2 regions of the Nocardioides sp. JCM 18998 genome follow, and region 2 is predicted to be linked to the other one. Evidence: predicted binding sites of a transcription regulator. Region 2 holds the regulator's gene; the other holds the start of a gene.
What was found. The regulator LexA, encoded in region 2, represses DNA repair genes until DNA is damaged. The targets are predictions, from matches to a motif close to TCGAACANNTGTTCGA.

Region 1: the regulator LexA is predicted to act here: its motif matches at 2,779-2,794, upstream of recA (recombinase RecA).

What each region holds. Positions count from the first base shown of each region.
Region 1 covers NZ_AP043886.1:3,899,978-3,904,385, forward strand. The annotation lists gene ACZ5L9_RS18405 (PPK2 family polyphosphate kinase) at 1-825, opposite strand, end outside; gene ACZ5L9_RS18410 (regulatory protein RecX) at 822-1,556, opposite strand; gene recA (recombinase RecA) at 1,577-2,620, opposite strand; gene ACZ5L9_RS18420 (DUF3046 domain-containing protein) at 2,837-3,031, opposite strand; gene ACZ5L9_RS18425 (DinB family protein) at 3,031-3,573, opposite strand; gene ACZ5L9_RS18430 (APC family permease) at 3,636-4,408, shown strand, end outside.
Region 2 covers NZ_AP043886.1:635,835-640,242, reverse strand. The annotation lists gene ACZ5L9_RS03045 (MXAN_6640 family putative metalloprotease) at 1-1,058, opposite strand, end outside; gene ACZ5L9_RS03040 (phosphatase PAP2 family protein) at 1,055-1,840, opposite strand; gene lexA (transcriptional repressor LexA) at 1,912-2,634, opposite strand; gene ACZ5L9_RS03030 (LysM peptidoglycan-binding domain-containing protein) at 2,881-3,270, shown strand; gene ACZ5L9_RS03025 (hypothetical protein) at 3,212-3,553, opposite strand; gene nrdR (transcriptional regulator NrdR) at 3,847-4,311, shown strand.

The DNA.
Region 1 (4,408 bases), 1.1 Mb from region 2:
CTTACGCTCCGCCTCGAGGTCGAAGCCGGCCTCCGGCCACCCGAGATCCATCCCGCGCAGCGCCTCGAGCAGAAGCTCGGCCACCGCGAGGTTGCGGTACCACTTCCGGTCGCTGGGGACCACGAACCACGGCGCGTGCTCGGTGTCGGTGCGCTCGAGCGCGATCTCGTACGCCCGGGTGTAGTCGGCCCAGAGCTGACGCTCGTCGAGGTCGCCGGCGTTGTACTTCCAGTACTTGCTGGAATCGTCGAGGCGGCGCTGGAGGCGCTGCAGCTGCTCCTCGGGTGAGATGTGCAGCATGCACTTCACGATCACGGTGCCGTCGTCGACGAGACGCTTCTCGAACTCGTTGATGGCGTCGTAGCGGCGTTCGATCTCGGGAGGCGTGGCGAGCTCGCGGACCCGGCCGATGAGGACGTCCTCGTAGTGGGACCGGTCGAAGACGCCGACGTAGCCGGCACCGGGAACGACCTTCTCGATGCGCCACAGGAAGTCGTGCTCTCGCTCCTCCTCGGTCGGCGCCTTGAAGGAGGTGATCCGTAGACCCTGCGGGTCCATCAGGCCGACGGTGTGGACCAGGACGCCGCCCTTGCCGGAGGTGTCCATCCCCTGCAGGACGAGGAGGAGGCGTCGGCGATCTCCGCTCTTGCCGAGCGCGAAGAGCTTGGACTGGAGATCGAGGAGCTCCTCGCCGAGCTCCTGGAGCTCCCGCTCCCCCTGCTTGCGCCCACCTTTGATGGCGGGCGTGGCATCGGTCGAGTAGTCGGACAGGTCGACCGCGCCCGGCTTGAGACGCAGAGCACGGGCCAGCTTCGTGACAGTCACACGTCGGATTCTGGCAGGTCATCCGAGAACGCGTCCTCGTCGTCCTCCGCGGCCGCCCGCACGGCCTCGCGTACGACGCTCATCGCCATCCCCGGCGGGTAGCCCTTGCGGGCGAGCATCCCGACGAGCCGACGAGTCTGGGTGACCTCGTCGAAGCGCCCGAGCGAGCGGATCCGCTTGGCCACCAGCTCGCGGGCCGCTGACTCCTCGTCCTCGGGGTCGACCTCGTCGAGCGCCTCGCGGGCCACCTCGTCGGCAACGCCCTTGCGACGCAGCTCCTGGGCGAGGGCTCGCCGGGCGAGTCCCTTGCCCGACTGCCGGCTGTCGACCCACAGCCGCGCGAAGGCGGCGTCGTCGATCAGGCCGACCTCCTCGAACCGATCGAGCAGCCGGTCGGCGATCTCTTGCGGGACCAGCTTCTTGGCCAGCCTGTCCGCGAGCTCCTTGCGGGTGCGGGCCTGACCGGTGAGTTGATCGAGGAGGATCTTGCGCGCCACCGACTCGGGATCGGCATCGGGGCCGCTGGCCACCTCGTCGAGCGGCTCGGATGGGCCGCCATCGCCTGTGCGCTGTCGCCGACGGCCCGTGGAGCCCCGACGCTGCGAGCGCTCGGAGACGCGCGCGAACGGCTCCGCCGTCTCGGTCGGGGCGCGACGCGTCCACGCGTCCACCCCGACCGAGACGTCACCGAGCCAGTCGGGCGGATTCCCGGCCGCCCACGGGTCAGTCACTGACACCGTCTGCTCGGGGATCAGAAGTCGTCGACACCGATCGGCTCGGCCAGCGGGGCCTCGTCGACGGTGGCGCCCACGCCGAGCTTCTCGAGGATCTTCTTCTCGAGCTCGTTGGCGAGGTCGGGGTTGTCCTTGAGGAAGTTGCGGGCGTTCTCCTTGCCCTGGCCGAGCTGGTCGCCCTCGTAGGTGAACCAGGCACCGGCCTTGCGGACGAGGCCGGCCTCGACCCCGACATCGATCAGGCCGCCCTCGCGGGAGATGCCCTTGCCGTACATGATGTCGAACTCCGCCTGCTTGAACGGCGGGGCGACCTTGTTCTTGACCACCTTGACGCGGGTGCGGTTGCCGACCATGTCGGTGCCGTCCTTGAGCGTCTCGATGCGGCGGACGTCGAGGCGGACCGACGCGTAGAACTTCAGCGCGCGACCACCGGTGGTGGTCTCGGGCGAGCCGAACATGACGCCGATCTTCTCGCGCAGCTGGTTGATGAAGATCGCCGTCGTCTTGGACTGGTTGAGCGCACCGGTCATCTTGCGCAGCGCCTGCGACATGAGGCGGGCCTGCAGGCCGACGTGGCTGTCACCCATCTCACCCTCGATCTCGGCACGCGGCACGAGCGCGGCGACCGAGTCGATGACGATCAGGTCGAGCGCACCCGAGCGGACCAGCATGTCGGCGATCTCGAGCGCCTGCTCACCGGAGTCGGGCTGGCTCACCAGCAGGGCGTCGGTGTCGACGCCGAGCGCCTTGGCGTAGTCGGGGTCGAGCGCGTGCTCGGCGTCGATGAAGGCGACGATGCCGCCGGCGCGCTGAGCACTGGCGACGGCGTGCAGCGCGACCGTCGTCTTACCGGAGGACTCCGGGCCGTAGATCTCCACGACGCGACCTCGCGGGAGCCCGCCGAGGCCGAGGGCCACGTCGAGCGCGATCGCGCCGGTCGGGATCACCTCGAGCGGAGCCCGGGTGTCATCGCCCAGTCGCATGACCGAGCCCTTGCCGTACTGCTTCTCGATGCCTGCGAGCGCCAGCTCAAGAGCCTTCTCGCGGTCTCCACCAGCCATGATGGTCCTTCCCTGAGGGGCCTTCTGGCCCGCCGTCTTTGCCACTTTTCCTCGCGTCTTCGTCATCAAGGCTGGACGCTAGGCGGAGCCACCGACAGTTTGGTGTCGGCGCCTGTGGAAAAGGCTGCTCACAGCGTCACCTGTGGAAGAAATCTAACCCGAACAGATGTTCGATCCAAGGTGATGCCGCGGCGTGTCGCGACCTGTCCCGATTTCTCAGCGCAGGTGGGCGGGGAGCTCACGGGCGGCCCACACGGCCTCCCAGACCTCTTTGGCCGCGTAGCCGTCGGCGAGTGCCTCGGCGGCCGTGCGGCCCCCGAGGTCGGCGAGGACGAACTGCGAGGCCCAGACCTCGGCATAGCCCGCACCGAGGGCCTCCTCCATCCGGCGCCAGAACTCGGTGTGGCGCATCAGCCGGTCCAGCGGACGCCGGTGACGTCCCACGCGTGGTGGACCACGTCATGGAGGTGATAGCGGCCGAGCGTCTCGACGGTGAACTCGCTGCCGTTGGAGCGCAGCCCGCGCCGCCCCCATGCGCCGGGCGGCACGGTGTCGTAGAGGTCAGCCACCTTCGCGGCGGCGTCGAGCAGCTCCTCGGAGACGACCTGCGGGTCGCTGCGGTCGTAGCGCTTCTCGATCGCCGTCTCGTCCTGGTCCCAGTTGGCGAAGGTCGGCTCATCCTCGGCCAGCATCAGGCGCACCCGCTCCGCGAAGACGAGGTGGACGTCGCGTACGTGCGCGCCGTACTCGAGCGGCGACCACACACCGTCGCGCGGTCGTACGCGCGCGGACGCATCGGCGAGCACCCGCTCCCATGCCGTGGCGTTGTCGCGCAGGATCGGCGCGAGCCGATCGACGGTGACGCGTTGCGCCTCGAAGCCGCACTCGGGGCAGGCCTCGTCGAGGACCCAGGTCCAGTCCTTGGTGTCCGGCTCGATGGCGGGTTCGCTCATGCAGAAAACTCTCGCACGAGGCACCAACGGATTTGTCAGGGGTCGGCGCTAGCGTTCGCGACATGACTGGATCGCGGCCCGGCATCTCCGTTCTGCAGGGCACGGCGCTCACGCTCGGGGCGGTGCTGGGCACCGGCGTGATCTCGCTGCCCGCGATCGCCGCGACCAAGGCGGGCCCGGCCTCGCTCCTGGCGTGGGCCTCGCTGCTGCTGGTCTCGATCCCGCTCGCGGCGACCTTCGCCGCTCTCGGCGCCCGCTACCCGGGCGGCGGCGGGGTGACCACCTACGCCCGCCTCGCCTTCGGCGACCACGCCGCCACCGCGCTCGGGTGCGCCTTCTTCCTGACCATCGGCATCGGCGCACCGGTGGCGGCCGGATTCGCCGGCGAGTACGTCGCCGACTACCTCGGCCGGGGACGCGGCACGACCCTGGCCGTCGCGGCCGGGATCATCCTGATCGTCACGACCCTCAACTGGTTCGGGATCAGGCTGTCGGCGCGGGTCCAGCTGGCCATCGCGATCGTGCTCGCGGCGGTGCTCGCGGTGACGGTGCTGATCGCGCTGCCGCATGCCCGGGCGAGCAACCTCCACCCCTTCGCGCCGCACGGCTTCCATGGCGTCGTGGCAGCCGCCGGTGCCCTCGTCTGGGCGTTCGCCGGGTGGGAGATCATGGCGTCGGTCTCCGGGGAGTACGCCCATCCGGCTCGTGACATCCCCCGGGCAGCGGCCGCCACGCTCGCGATCGTCGCGGTGCTCTATCTGGGCGTCGCCTTCGCGACCACGGCCGTGCTCGGCGGCGACCCCGGCAGGGCGCCGCTCTCCGCCCTCCTGGTGGT
Region 2 (4,408 bases):
TTGGCGGCGGCGAAGCGGGCGAACGCCGTACGCAGCGGCATCTTGGCCGCCTGGAGTGCGCTGCTGACGGCCTGGAGCGAGTAGCGGTCGTGCGCGCCCGACGCGGCGCGCTGCCACATCGACAGGATGATGCCGGGCAGCTGGCCGACCAGCTGGGGGTGATGCTCGCTGACCCAGCGGAAGAAGATCCAGCCGCCGTACACCCCGAAGGTGGTGTTCTTGTCGAGCGAGGTCGACGGCCTCCCCAGCGGCCCGTATGGCAGGTACTGGATGTTGTCGTTGATGTTGTCGAAGACCTGGTCCTCCATCCACACCGCGGTGGACTCCATGAACCACGGGTCCTCGGTCGCGTCGTAGGCGAACTGCACCGCGTGGAAGAACTCGTGCGCGGCGGTCACCTGGAGGTTGGACAGCGGCGTCCCGTGCGGGAACTCGGCGTAGTCGTTGTCGAGGACGCAGTACGCCGGCGTGTGGTGAGCGGACGGCGCGCTGGCGAGCGGCTCGGGCGCGCAGTAGCCGTAGTAGCCCTGATCACCGATGTTGGCCAGGTAGATGTCCACGTCGTCGACGGGCACCGGCGCACCGTTGATCTGGGTGGTGCCACCGCCGGTGGTGTGGTCGGCCTCGGGCATCCGGTAGCCGGAGCTCTGGTAGATCGAGTAGATGTGATCGAGGTTGCTGAGCACGACCTGTGGGGTGATCGGGCCGCCCGCCTTGGGGGCGTCGACGCCCGCGCTCGCGTAGTGCACGCAGATCGGGTGGGTGGTGGAGCAGACGATCCGCTCACCGGCGAGCTTGGGGCGGGCGACCTGGGCCTCGGCCCGCTTGCGGGCGGCGCCGCGCAGCGAGCTCTTGGTCAGCGCGATCCGGCGCAGGTACATCGACGCATCGCCCGGCGCATCGCCGTCGGAGTCGCCGAGCGCGCTCGCCGCCGGTAGCCGTACCGCCGATCCGCGCTCCGCCTGAGCGGGGGTCGCAACGGACACGGACAGCAGCGACGCCACCACGACCACGAGGGTGGTCAGGGCGGCGGCGGAGGAGGGGAGGGCGCGCGTCACTCCGGCAGTTTAGGTGTCAGCTCCCAAACCGCCACGACGCCGGCGATGGTCACCATCCAGCCGACCAGGACGTCGAGCACCCAGTGGTTGCCCGTACCGATCACGGTAGCCGCCGTGATGAAGGCGCCGGCCCACCCGAGGATCTTGACGATCCGCCACCGGGCGTGTCGTTGCAGCACCATCGCGCACCACAGCGACCAGCCCGCGTGCAGAGACGGGAAGGCCGCCAGCTCGTTGGTGAGGTGGCCCAGACCCTTGGGCGCGGAGGCGTCGGAGCCCCACCAACCCTGGTCGGAGTGGAGGGCGAGCACGTCGGCGTAGCCGTCGAGGAAGCGCGGCGGCGCGGTCGGCAGCATGAGGTAGAGGGTCAGCGCCAGGACGGTCGTGACGAGCAGCGCACGACGGGCGGGGATGTAGGCGTCGCGCCCCTTGAAGTAGAGCCAGACCAGCACCGAGAGCGTGATGATGTAGTGCGCGGTGGCGTACCAGAACGAGGCGAGCAGGCCGATCGTGTCGTGGCGCACGAAGAAGTCGTTGATCGGGTGTTCCCAGTTGAGCCGTACGGCCCGCTCGATCCGGAGCAGCTCCTTCGCGCGGTGGATCGCCGGCTCGCGGGCGTCGCTGGCGAGCCGGCGCGAGAGGGTGTAGCCGACGTAGAGCGCCGAGATGAGCAGGAGCTCGCGCAGGCCGGCGCCGACGGTGGAGAGGCGCTGGCGGATGGTGCGACGCCCCGTCGGCGGGGCGAGGATCGCCTCATCGCCGGCGATGACGTTCTCCTGCACGCGGGTGCCTCCTGAGAAAAACGGTGGGATCGGGCGTGCCCGATCCCACCGATATTATGCCGAGGTCGCCTTCACAGGCTGCGTAGCACGGCGGTGACCTTGCCCAGGATCGTGGCATTGGTCCCGTCGATCGGCTCGAGCGCGGAGTTGTGGGGGAGCAGCCAGAGCTTGCCGTCCTTGCGGCGGAACTCCTTGACGGTCGCCTCGCCGTCGAGCATCGCGGCCACGAAGTCGCCGTTGTTCGCGGTCTGCGCCTGCTGGATGACGATGTAGTCGCCGTCGCAGATCGCCGCCTCGATCATCGAGTCGCCCTTGACCTTGAGCAGGAACAGCTGGCCGTCGCCGACGAGCTCGCGCGGCAGGGGGAAGACCGCCTCGGTCTGCTCCTCGGCCAGGATCGGTGCGCCCGCGGCGATGGTGCCGACCAGCGGGACGTAGTGCGCCTCGGGGCGGCTGTCGCCGATGCCGGTCTCGTCGTAGTCGACCTCCTCGGCGCCGCTGATCGCCTTGCGGGCCTTGAGCACCTCGGGCAGGAAGACCTCGAGAGCGCGCGGGCGATGGGGGTCGCGCTTGATGAACCCCTTCTGCTCGAGGACCTTGAGCTGATGGGCGACCGAGCTGGTCGAGGTCAGGCCCACCGCGGTGCCGATCTCGCGCATGCTCGGCGGATAGCCGCGCTGCTCGATGCAGTCGCGCAGGTGACCGAGGATGCGCTGCTGGCGGTAGGTGAGGCCGGTCGCATCCGGCGGGCCGTCGGGCAGCTCAGCCAGGTTGCTCTGCTCCTTGGAGGTCATGCGTCTCACGGTAGTGCCGCGCCCGGGTGGATTCAAACAGATGTTCGATCCGGCGTGTCGCGAGACGGCACAAGAAATCTCGTTCGAACACTTGAACGAGTTCGAACCTTTGTTCTACTCTCGCTCATGTGTTCGATCGAACGTCTGATCGAAAGCCGCTGATGGTCGCTCCACCGAAAACTGTCAGTGGTCGCGGTTAGACATCGTCTCGGACACACCAAGTCCCGCCTTCCCCAGGAGACTGACATGAGCTCGATGACCCTCGACCAGCTGTTCGAGACGCCGCGTACGACCGACGTCCGAGCGGTCCGCCCGGCGACTGCGGCCCGCGCGCCGCGTCAGGGCTCGACGCTGCGGCTCACCCGACGCGGTCGCGTGGTCGTCTTCGTCGTCGGCCTGATCGCGCTGCTCGGCGTCGGCCTGCTCATCTCCAACGGCGCCGGCGCCGCCTCGCAGGCCGGTGCCCCGGAGTCGACCCACTCCGTGGTCGTCGCCCCCGGCGACACGCTGTGGGACCTCGCGTCGGCGGCCTCCGACGACGGCGACGTCCGCGCGATGATCGATCACATCGAGAAGATCAATGGCCTCGCTGGTGCGAGCCTGTCGGCTGGTCAGACTCTGCGTATCCCGAACTGACGGGAGCGCTCGCCAGCGCCCGGAGTGCCCGGGCGCCCAGCAGCAGCGCGACGAAGAGGCACGCCGCGGCTCCGATCGCGGCCAGCAGCAGGAAGAGCCACGACGCGCCGTCGCCGTCGCGTGCATCGCCACCGAAGTCGATCGCGGCATAGACCAGATAGCCCCACGCGATCAGCGCCACCGTGACGCCGAGCGCCAGCGCGAAGACGTCCCTGCGGAACCGTCGCGGCGGCCGAGCCGCCCTCCGGCTGCCCTTGCGCTTGCCACTGTTCTGCTGCCCCACGCGCCACATTCTCTCCTGAGATGGGGCGCTTTGGCGCCCCTTGAGCGCGACACGCCGAGGTCTCGCGGCGCGCCGCGCCGGAGCACTTGCATGCCTTGCGGCCGGGGCATAGAGTCACCACTACATCTAGTAGTTACACGGATGTAGTTATCCACATCTAGTTCACATTTGTGCGTGCTCGTTGCACAGATCGCGACGCGTTCTCCACAGTCGGGGCGGCTTCCTCCACAGGGGGATCCACACCGGCGAGCCCCATGAACGATGCAGAGACCACCCGAGGAAGGAGGACCGTCATGCACTGCCCCTACTGCCGGCACAACGACACGAAGGTCCTCGACTCCCGGGTGGCCGAGGACGGCGGCTCGATCCGCCGGCGTCGTCAGTGCCAGGGCTGCGAGAAGCGGTTCACCACCGTCGAGCTGATGCAGCTGACCGTGCTCAAGCGCTCCGGTGCGACCGAGCCGTTCAACCGCGACAAGGCGGTCGCCGGCGTCCGCAAGGCCTGCAAGGGCCGCCCGGTCACCGAGGACCAGCTGGCCTGCCTGGGCCAGGAGGTCGAGAACACGCTCCGTACGAGCGGCTACGCCGAGGTGCCCGCGCACGAGGTCGGCATGGCCATCCTCGCGCCGCTGAGCACGCTCGACCAGGTCGCGTACCTGCGGTTCGCCTCCGTCTACCGACAGTTCGAGTCGGCGGACGACTTCGAGGACGAGATCGCCAAGCTGCGCGCCGAGCGCAGCCTCAGCCCTGCCGGCTGACACTCAGGGATAACACCACAGACAGCCCGGGCAGGCCGTGGGGAAGCGTGCCTGTCCGGGCCACCAGCAACAGCAAGAGACCGATGAAATTCACGCG